DNA from 3 places in the Klebsiella sp. KE9456 genome. Region 3 is predicted to be linked to each of the others. Evidence: predicted binding sites of a transcription regulator. Region 3 holds the regulator's gene; each other region holds the start of a gene.

Region 1 (4,205 bases), on a different contig from region 3:
CATGTCCTTAACGATCGTCCGTGGCGTATTACCCGCGGCGACCTGTTTTATATTCGCGCGGAAGATAAACACTCCTACGCCTCAGTTAATGATTTAGTCCTGCAAAACGTGATTTATTGCCCGGAGCGGCTGCGGCTCAACTTTGACTGGGCAGCGTATATACCCGGCCTGTTCGGTACTCCGTGGGTCCCGCACTGGCGGATTGGCAGCAGCGGCATGGCGCAGATCAGGCAGGTGATTACTCAACTGGAGCATGAGAGCTGCCGCAGCGATGCGCGGGCTGATGATATGGACGAACTGCTGTTCGCGCAGTTGGTGCTTATGCTTCAACGCTATCGCTACGCCACCGATAATCTGGCGGCGACCCAGAGTGAAGCGCTACTCGATAAACTGCTCACCGAACTGGCCGGCAGCCTGAATCGCCCTTTCTTTCTTGACCGGTTTTGCCAGCGGGAAGGGTGCAGCGAACGTGCGTTACGCCAGCAGTTTCGTCAGCAGACGGGAATGACCGTTAACCATTACCTGCGCCAGTTACGCATCTGCCATGCCCAGTATCTGCTGCAGCACACGGAACGGTTGATTGGCGAAATAGCGATGCAATGCGGGTTTGAAGACAGTAACTACTTTTCGGTGGTGTTTAACCGCGAGATTGGCATGACGCCTGGGCAGTGGCGGCAGCGCAGCCGCACTGCCGCATAACTCCGCTTAGTTCGCCATGCCGAGGCCGACGATATTGGCGGCAATAATAATCACCACGCAGCCGAGGCTCAGTACGCTCACCGGGCGACGACCGGCGTTTTTCCACTCTTTCAGCACCAGACCGACCAGGCCGCCGCACAGAACATAGAAGCTCATATGCAGCATCCAGCTCATGTAGTCATACTGCGCCGGAATCCGGGCATGGCCCCAGGCATAGAAGAAGAACTGGAGATACCACATCAGGCCGCCCAACGCGGAAAGCAGAATATTGCTGATGATCAGCGGTTTTGCCAGTGAGAAGTCGGCTTTTATCGACAGATCTTTTACTTTTGCCAGGCGGATAAAGCAGAAGCCGAGATTGATCACCGCGCCACCGCCCATAATCACCACGTAGCTTGGCAGCGCAATGTAGAGCGGGTCAACGCCGAGCGCGGCGGCGGCTTCATGCATCGGTTTGGCGGCATTCATCGCAAATGACATACCGGCAGAGAAGATGCCGCACATCACCGCCAGTATCAGCCCTTTTTTCAGGTTGAACTCCTCTGCTTTGATGCCCATTTTTCGCTCTTTAAGCTGGCCGGCGCGGGTGACGATACCCACGCCAATCACCGCAACCAGCACGCCGAGCAGCGTCAACTGGCCGCCTTTGGTGTTAATTAAGGTATCGAACTGACCATTGATAATCGGAGTCATTAGCGTGCCGACGATCAGCGTAATGCCGATGGCGATGCCGATTCCCATCGACATGCCGAGGTAGCGCATGGTCAGACCATAGTTGATATTGCCGATCCCCCACATTGCGCCGAACAGGAAGACGGGCAGAAGAGTGGAAGCGCTAAAGGAGCTGTAATAAGCCCAAAAATCAGGCAATAGCATGGCACTGATGGCCCAGGGCAGAATCAGCCAGGAGACGACTCCGCCAATAGACCACATGGTTTCCCAGGACCAGTGTTTAACTTTCTTGAACGGGGCATAAAAACAGGCCGCGCTGGCCGCGCCTATTAAATGCCAAAAAATACCCATCGTAATCGCGTGATCCATTGATTTTATCCTCATCTATTTTTTATCGGATAAATCTTCTTCCGACACTGGAGAGTGTAAAAATCGATCACTTTTTCCGCCTTTAAGCTGTTGCCACCAGAAACGTCATTCTGGCAACCATCAACTTAATTAGTTGTTCTGCATCACAAAATCGGTTGTATAACGGACTGTTATAACCTTATTAAAAATACGGCATTGATAAGCGTTTTCAATATCATTTAATTAACTATAATGAACCAACTGCTTACGCGGCATTAACACTCCCGCCGCTCGACAATAATGGAGATGATTATGAGTTATACACTGCCAGACCTGCCGTACGCTTATGATGCCCTGGAACCGCACTTCGACAAGCAGACGATGGAAATCCATCACACTAAACACCACCAGACCTATGTTAATAATGCCAATGCCGCGCTGGAAAGCCTGCCGGAATTCGCCAGCCTGTCCGCTGAAGAACTGATCACCAAACTGGATCAGCTGCCAGCAGACAAAAAAACCGTTCTGCGTAACAACGCGGGCGGTCACGCTAACCACAGTCTGTTCTGGAAAGGGCTGAAAACCGGTACCACGCTGCAGGGCGACCTGAAAGCAGCTATCGAGCGCGATTTCGGTTCCGTTGACAACTTCAAAGCGGAATTTGAAAAAGCCGCAGCCACCCGTTTCGGCTCCGGCTGGGCGTGGCTGGTGCTGCAGGGCGACAAACTGGCGGTGGTTTCTACCGCTAACCAGGATTCCCCGCTGATGGGTGAAGCTATCTCCGGCGTTTCCGGCTTCCCGATTCTGGGCCTGGACGTATGGGAACACGCTTACTACCTGAAATTCCAGAACCGTCGCCCGGACTACATTAAAGCGTTCTGGGACGTGGTGAACTGGGACGAAGCCGCAGCGCGTTTTGCCGCCAAAAAATAAGGTTGCATTGTGCTGAACGAGAAGCGAGTCTGATGGCTCGCTTTTTTTATATTTGCAGCACAAGGAGCAGCGATGCACTATCCGGTGAATGTCTTTGTCGGCAAGGTAAGGGATTATGACGGCAGCCGTCCCAGCGCCATCGGTAAAATTCAGGTTGATGGCGAACTGACTCTCGGCGATTTGGGGCTGGAGGGCGATGAGCAGGCGGAGAAGAAAATTCACGGTGGGCCGGATCGTGCGTTGTGTCACTATCCCCGTGAACATTACCGTCACTGGGCCCGTGACCTGCCACAGCAGGCGGATCTTTTCTGTGCTCCGGCATTTGGCGAGAATCTTTCGACGGAAGGGCTGACGGAAAAAAACGTCTTTATCGGCGATATTTTCCGTTGGGGAGCGGCGCTGATTCAGGTGACGCAGCCGCGTTCCCCTTGCTTTAAACTTAACTATCATTTTGCCGTCAGCGACATGGCGCAATTGGTGCAAAACAGCGGCAAAACCGGCTGGCTGTATCGGGTGCTGGCGGGCGGGCAGGTGTTCAGCGATTCGCCGCTGGAGCGGGTTTCCCGGCTAAGCGATATCAGCGTCCATGAGGCGGGCGTGATTGCCTGGCAAATGCCGTTTGATGATGAGCAGTATCATCGCCTGCTGGCGGCCGCCGGGTTGTCGGTAAGCTGGAGCCGGACCTTGCAAAGACGGCGCTTAAGCGGACAGATTGAAGACAATTCGCGGCGGTTGTGGGGGAAATAATGTTCCCGGCTGGGGCAGCCTCAGCCGGGAGTGATGGCATCAGGTTCGCTTATACAGCGGCAGCCAGATAGTTAAGCGTAAACCGCCCAGCGGGCTGTCATCGGCTTTTACCCAACCGCGATGCTGTTGAATCGCGGTTTCGACAATCGCCAGTCCCAGGCCCGTGCCGCCAGATTCGCGATCGCGCGCTTCATCGGTGCGGTAGAACGGGCGGAAAATTTGCTCGCGATCCTCCGGGCTCACGCCAGGGCCATCGTCATCAACGTTAATCGTAATCCCGTCTTTGTCTACCGAGAAGCTGACGGAAATTTTAGTATGCGAGTAGCGCAGCGCGTTACGCACGATGTTCTCCAGCGCGCTTTCCAGCGCATTGGGATTACCGTACAGCGGCCAGGGCCCTGGCGGATACTCCACGGTGAACGATTTCCCTACCTGTTCGGCTTCAAATGTGGCGTTATCCAGCACTTCGCCCCAAAGCTGGTTGGCTTTTACCGTCTCGCTGACCAGCGCGGTTTTCGCTTGATTGCGCGACATTACCAGCAGGTCGTTGATCATGCTATCCAGCCGTTGGGCCTCCATCTCAATACGTTCCAGCTCTTTACTCTCGCCGCTGCGGCGGCGCAGTAGCGCCGTACCTAACTGCAAACGTGTGAGCGGCGTGCGCAGCTCGTGGGAGATATCGGATAGCAGACGATGCTGGCTGGACATCATGCGCTCCAGGGCCGTCACCATCTGGTTAAAGCTGGTTCCGGCGGCTAAAAACTCCTGCGGGCCGGATTCCAGCTCCGGGTGTTGTCGCAGGTTGC
Region 2 (4,205 bases), on a different contig from region 3:
GTCGCGATGGGCTGGATATTGGCAGCCAGTTGCTCCTTTCTACCCTGACACCCCATACGAAAGGCAAAGTGCTTGATGTCGGCTGCGGCGCTGGCGTGCTGGCAACCGTGCTGGCAAGCCATTCACCAAAAGTTCGTTTAACCCTGTGCGACGTCAGCGCTCCGGCGGTAGAGGCCAGCCGCGCCACGCTTGCCGCCAACGGCATGGAAGGGGAAGTGTTCGCCAGCAACGTCTTCTCCGAAGTGAAGGGGCGCTTCGACATGATTATCTCCAACCCGCCTTTCCATGATGGTCTGCAGACCAGTCTGGAAGCCGCGCAAACGCTGATTCGCGGGGCCGTCCGTCATCTGAATAGCGGCGGAGAGTTGCGTATCGTCGCCAACGCCTTCCTGCCTTATCCGAACGTGCTGGATGAGACCTTCGGCTTTCACGAAGTTATCGCCCAAACCGGTCGCTTTAAGGTCTACCGGACGGTTATGACCCATCAGGCAAAGAAATAATCTTTCACCTGTTCCGGCGACAGCGCATGCCTGTCGCCGACATCCCCCTTCAGCCGTCCATTTTTGCAACAATCAATCCAACTGATACAATTAACTATTGACGAATAGCTGAAAACCACTAGAATGCGCCTCCGTGGTAGCGATACTTTCATAGTGTCGATGGTATGCGAAGGTGGCGGAATTGGTAGACGCGCTAGCTTCAGGTGTTAGTGTCCTTACGGACGTGGGGGTTCAAGTCCCCCCCCTCGCACCAAAACCACGTTGATATTGCTCGCACTGGGCGAAGGTGGCGGAATTGGTAGACGCGCTAGCTTCAGGTGTTAGTGTTCTTACGGACGTGGGGGTTCAAGTCCCCCCCCTCGCACCAACGAGGCGATATCAAAAATGAAGAATACTGTGCGAAGGTGGCGGAATTGGTAGACGCGCTAGCTTCAGGTGTTAGTGTCCTTACGGACGTGGGGGTTCAAGTCCCCCCCCTCGCACCAATATTCTTCCTCTTCTGAATTATCCCATCAGCCTTAAATTCATTATCATCAGCATCATCCCACTTACCAGCGCGAGACATGACGGTAACAGAACGAAATGCCGTAACTGACGATGCCAAATCATCGCGGCTGACATCAGCATTCCTGAAGTGACTAATCCGCGCCAGGCCTCAACCGACAAATCGGCAAAACCGAGGGCGGTAATCAATATGCCAGGGATCAGAACGCCCCAACCACTCCCTAAGGTTCGCTGCAACATGTTTCCACCTCTCACAACGATAATGATAACCAATATCATATGGTAATTTTTATCATTTGTCATATCTGGTAAGCTGCAAGACTCTATTCTTTACGTTTACGGTAATGACATACATTCATGAAGGTGATAAATTAAGCGGACGAAAACTATATATTAAAATTCCTGATTAATGCACAAAAAAGCTTATTTTGTGTGGTGTTTTTTCATTATTTATTTTTAGCACCCATCATATTGTATTTTAACGACTAATAATGACTACCCCAACATGACTGCACAATCCTGGCGCGTACATCACAAGCAAAAATATCAGTATTCCTTACGGCTCTTCCTGTTGCTTAGTTTTGTTTCTGCCACGTTGTCTCTGGTCAGTCCACTCTTTAGCGTCATTACTTATACTCTGCCTTGCTTTATGATTGTTGGCTGCAGTACGGTTTTGTTGCTATGGCACTGGCGATTTTCCCGGCGTAAAATAAGTATTTCAGTTATTTCTCTTATATTTGGCCTGCTTTGGGCATGGCACATTGCGGTAAAATCAGCGGTGATAGGTTCACCGCATTTTAACTACCTGGTGATTGCCTTATTAAGCGTACTGTTTATTGGCACTATTGCTTTTTCCAGCAATATCATTGCGTTCACCCTGTACTCTTTGCCGACATTTACTGTCTGTTTGATTCTTGATGACAGAGGGCAATGGATACGGATGTGCTGGTACTTTTTTCTGCCCATTGTCGGTATCACGCTACAGAACGTCATTCAGAAGCGTAGCGAAATATTCACTCAAGGGCTTATGGATAAGCTTCTGAAGGAACGTAACACGCTTAACGATCTCAGTATGTTAGATCCGCTTACTGGTTTGTATAACCGCCGAGGTTTACAGAATCAGTTGAATACTGTTCTTTCATTAGAAAATACCGAGCACTACGTTCTGCTGCTGGATATTGATCATTTCAAAGCTTACAACGATCATTATGGGCATATGATGGGCGATCAGGCGCTGATTCAGGTCTCCGCCGCCATCCGCAACGCCGTGCGCTCACGCGATATCGTTGCCCGCTTTGGCGGCGAAGAATTTATGGTGCTGTTGACCAACAGTACGGCGGAAAATGCGCTTCAGGCTGCGGAACGGATCCGTCAACGAGTCTACGACCTGAAAATTCCCCATATGTTTAATGAAAGTGTCGCGACCAATGTCACTATCAGTATTGGTATGACGCCGCTGATTGATGCCGATGTTGATAGTGCGCTGAAACGGGCGGATAACGCCCTTTATGAAGCCAAAAATATGGGGCGTAACATCATTCTCGCCAGCTAGATCTGGCTGTCCCCCTGCACGACATCATCGCGTAGACAAATCTCTTGCCAGGTCAACGCCAGGATATTAATATCAAAAATCATTCTCATTTATATTTTCATTTTATATCAGATGGCTTACCGATCACTCTCATTCAACAATGATCTCATCTGGCGGGCGCCGCTCCCTTCGCCTGAGCAGGCATTGGCGAATACGATTCGGGACAAGATCGCGACATTACGCCCCCATCTGTTGGATTTTCTCCGACTGAATGAACAAGCGCCACATCATGCATTAACCCTGACGGAATGGTCACAGCCGGTGGCGCTAAGTTCCCTGCTGGCGACGTATTCAGACCACATTTATCGCAACCATCCCAAGCATGCGCGTGAACAAAAACCGTTGTTATCCCTGTGGGCGCAATGGTACATCGGTTTACTGGTTCCGCCGCTAATGCTGGCTCTGCTGAGCGAGGAGCGTGCCATTAGCCTGGCGCCGGAGCATATTCGCGTCGAATTTCATGAAACTGGCCGTGCCGCCTGTTTTTGGATCGCCATCCATTCAGCGGAGAACATCTCCGGACAATCCGCTTCATCACGAATGGAAAGGCTGGTCACCCATGCTTTACAGCCCGTCGTTCAGGCGCTGGAAGCCACTGGTGATATCAACGGCAAGCTTATCTGGAGCAATACTGGCTATCTGATCAACTGGTATCTGGGGGAAATGAAAGCCCTGCTGGGGGATGAAAAAGTCACCGAAATTCGCCAACACTGCTTCTTTGAAAAACAGCTTGCCGACGGTCAGGATAACCCGCTGTGGCGAACGGTGGTTTTACGCGAAGGACAGCTCGTGCGCCGCACCTGCTGCCAGCGCTATCGTCTGGCGGATGTTCAACAGTGCGGCGACTGTACGCTGAAATAGCCTTCTCCTGAAACGGGCGACCAGCCCGGCCACCCGTCATGTTTATGCCGTCTGCTGACTCTCCGCGGCAATACGCTGCGCCTCTTCTGCCTCCTGGGTCAGCAACTGTTTCTCGTACACTTTAAAGAATGGGAAATAAATGATCGCCGAAACGCACGCCAGAATAACGACCAGAATAGCTGCCCGGAAATCCCAGCCTAACGCCCATGCGCCGCCAATCGGTGCCGGCGCCGTCCACGGCACCACTGAAATCACCCGGCTAATCAGGTCCAGCTTCATTGTCGCCCAGGCCAGTACCGCATTAACCATCGGCGCCAACAGGAAAGGAATAAAGAACACCGGATTCATCACAATTGGCGTACCGAAAATCACCGGTTCGTTGATGTTAAACAGGCTTGGCACCACGCTCAAACGACCAATCGAACGCAAATGCGCGGAGCGACTGCGCAGATAGCAAAATACCAGCCCCATTGTGGCTCCCGAACCACCAATGACGATAAAGAATGTCCAGAACGCTTCCATAAAGATATGCGGTAACGGTGCGCCCTGCGCCAGGGCCTGCTGGTTCATGCCAAGATTGGTTAGCCAGAACATCTGCAGCATACCGGAGACAATCGCCGCACCGTGGATACCGGCAAACCACAACAGATGAGCAATCAGTACCGCCAGTAAAATGGCGGGCAACGAATCCGCCGCAGAAACCAGCGGTTTGAAGATAGCCATAATGGCCTGAGGGATCAGCATATCGA
Region 3 (4,205 bases):
TCCCCAGGCCCGGGCGCACGTCATTGCCGGTGCCGGGCATTGGGTGCATGCCGAAAAGCCGGAGGCCGTGATACGGGCAATTCGCCGATATTTGCTCACCCTCGGCGCATAACTGGCTAAAATCTGCCCGACCGCGCGGCAGAATGTCTGCGGTCGTTGGCGCATCGCATTGCCTGATGTATGATGGCGCGCTATCTGCGTCGGCTATACCCGACAGCTTGTTTCCCCCGAAGTCACTCTGAATCATGGCAAAAGAACAAACGGACCGTACGACATTAGATTTGTTCGCAACTGAGCGTCGGCCGGGTAGACCGAAAACCAATCCGCTTTCACGCGATGAACAACTGCGCATCAATAAACGCAATCAGCTTAAACGCGATAAAGTTCGCGGATTGAAGCGCGTTGAGTTAAAACTGAATGCCGATATCGTCGATGAGCTGAATGAGCTGGCCGAAGCCCGTCGTATGACCCGCAGCGATCTGATAGAAGAGATACTGATGAACCAACTGGCGGCCATGCGCAGCCACGATAACGCCTGAAACCTTCAAAAAATAACCTTTCATGTAGCAGAGTGTGCAGTTGGGCGCGATTGCTGTTTCCGCGCCCTTCTCAGTTCTGCTATGATTGCCCTTATCTGCAGGCATTAAGCCATTACCACATCATTAAGTTTCAAGAGGTTATTTTACTCATGGCTATCATCGGCATCTTTTTTGGCAGCGACACCGGCAACACCGAAAATATTGCAAAAATGATTCAAAAGCAGCTTGGTAAAGATGTTGCTGAAGTCCACGACATTGCCAAAAGCAGCAAAGAAGATCTGGAAGGCCACGACATTCTGCTGCTCGGCATCCCGACCTGGTATTACGGTGAAGCCCAATGCGACTGGGATGATTTTTTCCCTACGCTGGAAGAGATAGATTTCAATGGCAAGCTGGTCGCGCTCTTTGGCTGCGGCGATCAGGAAGACTACGCAGAATATTTTTGTGACGCGCTGGGGACTATCCGCGATATCATTGAGCCTCGCGGCGCGACTATCGTGGGTCACTGGCCGACAGCTGGCTACCATTTTGAAGCGTCTAAAGGCCTGGTCGATGATGACCACTTCGTCGGCCTGGCTATCGACGAAGACCGTCAGCCGGAACTGACTAATGAACGTGTCGACAAATGGGTAAAACAGATTTCTGAAGAACTGCATCTTGAAGAAATCAAGAATGCCTGAGTCTGTACCCGTCATACGGTCTGTTGCATCTGCGTTGACAATACTCGCTCATCCCCGGGCCTTGCCCTGCGAGGCCAGCGCAAGCGCTGTTCAAAACGGTTAACCGTTTTGTCCTGCAACTTGAATTAGTGAGGGGATAAACAACATAATCGACAGATTTTTTTGCATTAATAGACAAAAGCAATCAAAGATATAGCTACAAGTTTTTAACTTTTAATCACATATCTGTACAATGTCCTCTGATTTAACGAGGTCACGTAAAGTGCTTTTGCAGCGAATGCCTCGTTTTTGACAGTATACAAGGCCCGATGCTTGCGGTTTTCATTTCGCCATGGCAGTTCTATAATGATACGCATTACATCGGGTTATTCTCTGTATTACTTCCGCTCATGGAAGTAGATCGTTTAGCAACAGGACAGATTCCGCATGACTGACAACAATACCGCATTAAAGAAAGCTGGCCTGAAAGTGACCCTTCCGAGATTAAAAATCCTGGAAGTCCTGCAGGAACCGGATAACCATCATGTCAGCGCGGAAGACTTATATAAACGCCTGATTGATATGGGGGAAGAAATTGGTCTGGCAACCGTTTATCGCGTACTGAACCAGTTTGACGATGCTGGCATCGTTACCCGCCATAATTTCGAAGGCGGTAAATCCGTTTTTGAACTGACGCAGCAACATCACCACGATCACCTGATTTGCCTCGATTGCGGCAAAGTGATCGAATTTAGTGATGATTCCATTGAAGCGCGCCAGCGTGAAATTGCCGCCAAACACGGTATTCGTCTGACTAACCACAGCCTGTACCTGTACGGCCACTGTGCGGAAGGCGATTGCCGCGAAGATGAGCACGCTCACGACACCAAGTAATATGTCGCACTGAAAAGCCAGCCGCATCAGGCTGGCTTTTTTATCTGTTGAACTCGCCCACGCGCTCCCCGCCATCCCTGTGCTAATCTCATGTAAGTTCTGTCTGACCTCTTCCGGAGAATCGAAATGGAGCTTCGCCAGCTACGCTACTTTGTCCGTATTGTGGAAACCGGGAGTATGGGCAGTGCGGCGCTCGATCTTAATATCGGCGTCTCGGCACTCAGCCAGCAGATGACGCGGCTGGAAAACGAACTTGCCATTCGCCTGTTGCAACGCACTTCTCGCGGCGTAACGCCCACCAGTGCCGGACTGGCCTTTTATTCCCAGGCTCAGCTGGCGCTGCGTCATGCTGACGATGCTATTCTCGCCGCGCGGGAAGCGCGTCTCTCAGGACACGTCAGCGTCGGCATGGCCCCCAGCACCGCCTCTGTCCTCGGCATACCTTTTATCCATGCGATGCGGGAAAACTATGCGGATGTGCGTCTGCATCTGGTGGAAAGCCTTTCCGGTAATCTGGAACGGATGATCAATACCCGGCAGATTGATTTAGCCGTGGTGTTCCAGAAAGAGAAAATGCTGCGCTGGAGCGCCAGGCCGATTCTTGAAGAGCGACTGTTTCTGATTGGCGCACACGCTCTGCTGGCTGAAATTTCTGATGAGATCATCACCCCAGCAGAGTTGACCAGTATTCCCCTGATTATGCCCAGTCCCGGTCATGGTCTGCGTGGCAGACTGGAAGCAATTTGTCAGGAAAATGCGTTTCAGGTTGAAATTACAGCAGAAATTGACGGCCTGACCTTGTTGATGCACGCCGTTCGTAGTGGGCTCGGCGCCACGCTACAGCCAGGCGCCGCAATTTCTCATCTTGATAAAGAGGCGCTCAGAGTGATCGGCATCCACAATCCGATACTGAGTCGCCCCAACTTTTTGGTCAGCCTTTCTGATGATGAGCTTACCCCTGCGGGCCTCGCCGCCCGCGTCGTGCTGACGAAGGTCATGCGTCACCTGGTAGATACAGGCGGTTGGCCTGGAGCAACACTTTACGCTAACTAAAGAACTCTTTAGCAGAGCCTCATAGCGCCCACACAACTTATACGTATACATTTTAATTACAAATTTAACAATCAGTTAAATAGTAATGGAGTATACGATGATTGATGTCCTGGTGATTGGCGGAGGCAACGCCGCATTATGTGCCGCCTTGACCGCCCGTGAGAGCGGAGCCTCCGTGCTGCTGCTTGAAGCGGCCCCCCGGGAGTGGCGCGGCGGAAATTCGCAACACACCCGCAACTTACGCTGCATGCACGATGCGCCGCAGGATGTGCTGGTCGAGAGCTATCCCGAAGAGGAGTTCTGGCAGGATCTCCGCCGCGTTACCGAAGGGAATACCGACGAAGCGCTGGCGCGACTGGTGATCCGTACCTCTTCACAATGTCGCGACTGGATGCGCCAGCACGGCGTTAACTTTCAGCCCCCTCTTTCCGGCGCGCTACATGTAGCACGTACCAATGCCTTCTTTATGGGCGGCGGGAAAGCTCTCGTCAATGCCTATTATCGCAGTGCAGAAAAGCTGGGGGTGCAAATTCGCTACAACATGCCAGTGCAGGCGCTTGAACTGCATAACGGCGAGTTCGTGGCGGCACTGGCGGGAGAGGAACGCATTGAAGCTAAAGCCTGTGTCCTCGCCGCCGGAGGATTTGAATCTAACCGCGAATGGCTGCGGGAAGCGTGGGGTGAAAACGAACGCGGCGAGTGGCCAGCGGATAATTTTCTCATTCGCGGCACCCGCTTTAACCAGGGCGTCCTGCTCAAATTTATGATGGATGCCGGGGCGGACATTATCGGCGATCCCTCCCAGTCACATTGCGTGGCGATCGATGCCAGAGCGCCGCTGTATGACGGCGGGATTTGTACCCGCGTGGACTGCGTATCGCTGGGCGTGGTGGTCAACCGTGACGCTGAGCGTTTTTATGATGAAGGGGAAGATTTCTGGCCAAAACGTTACGCCATCTGGGGGCGTCTGGTCGCCCACCAGCCGGGGCAAATTGGCTATTCCATTATCGACAGCAAAGCGATCGGCCACTTTATGCCGCCGGTCTTCCCCGGCGCGCAG

Evidence for each region. Region 3 encodes Fur, which represses iron uptake genes when iron is present. Its sites were predicted from a motif close to ATAATAATGAGAACNACTATCAA; they were not measured.
Region 1: sodA (superoxide dismutase [Mn]) is a predicted target of Fur. The motif match lies at 1,936-1,958, and genes of this name have one in related genera.
Region 2: fhuF (siderophore-iron reductase FhuF) is a predicted target of Fur. The motif match lies at 2,629-2,651, and genes of this name have one in related genera.

What each region holds. Positions count from the first base shown of each region.
Region 1 is NZ_JBDYQK010000010.1:200,399-204,603, forward strand. Features, by position in the region: gene rhaR (HTH-type transcriptional activator RhaR) at 1-699, shown strand, start outside; gene rhaT (L-rhamnose/proton symporter RhaT) at 706-1,740, opposite strand; gene sodA (superoxide dismutase [Mn]) at 2,032-2,652, shown strand; gene yiiM (6-hydroxyaminopurine reductase) at 2,725-3,399, shown strand; gene cpxA (envelope stress sensor histidine kinase CpxA) at 3,439-4,205, opposite strand, start outside.
Region 2 is NZ_JBDYQK010000002.1:62,988-67,192, reverse strand. Features, by position in the region: gene rsmC (16S rRNA (guanine(1207)-N(2))-methyltransferase RsmC) at 1-500, shown strand, start outside; tRNA gene ABK821_RS02570 (tRNA-Leu) at 667-753, shown strand; tRNA gene ABK821_RS02565 (tRNA-Leu) at 781-867, shown strand; tRNA gene ABK821_RS02560 (tRNA-Leu) at 899-985, shown strand; gene ABK821_RS02555 (DUF1435 domain-containing protein) at 1,005-1,244, opposite strand; gene ABK821_RS02550 (GGDEF domain-containing protein) at 1,510-2,556, shown strand; gene fhuF (siderophore-iron reductase FhuF) at 2,668-3,456, shown strand; gene ABK821_RS02540 (PTS sugar transporter subunit IIC) at 3,499-4,205, opposite strand, start outside.
Region 3 is NZ_JBDYQK010000005.1:168,030-172,234, forward strand. Features, by position in the region: gene ybfF (esterase) at 1-112, shown strand, start outside; gene ybfE (LexA regulated protein) at 246-539, shown strand; gene fldA (flavodoxin FldA) at 689-1,219, shown strand; gene fur (ferric iron uptake transcriptional regulator) at 1,646-2,092, shown strand; gene tcuR (tricarballylate utilization LysR family transcriptional regulator TcuR) at 2,219-3,145, shown strand; gene tcuA (FAD-dependent tricarballylate dehydrogenase TcuA) at 3,243-4,205, shown strand, end outside.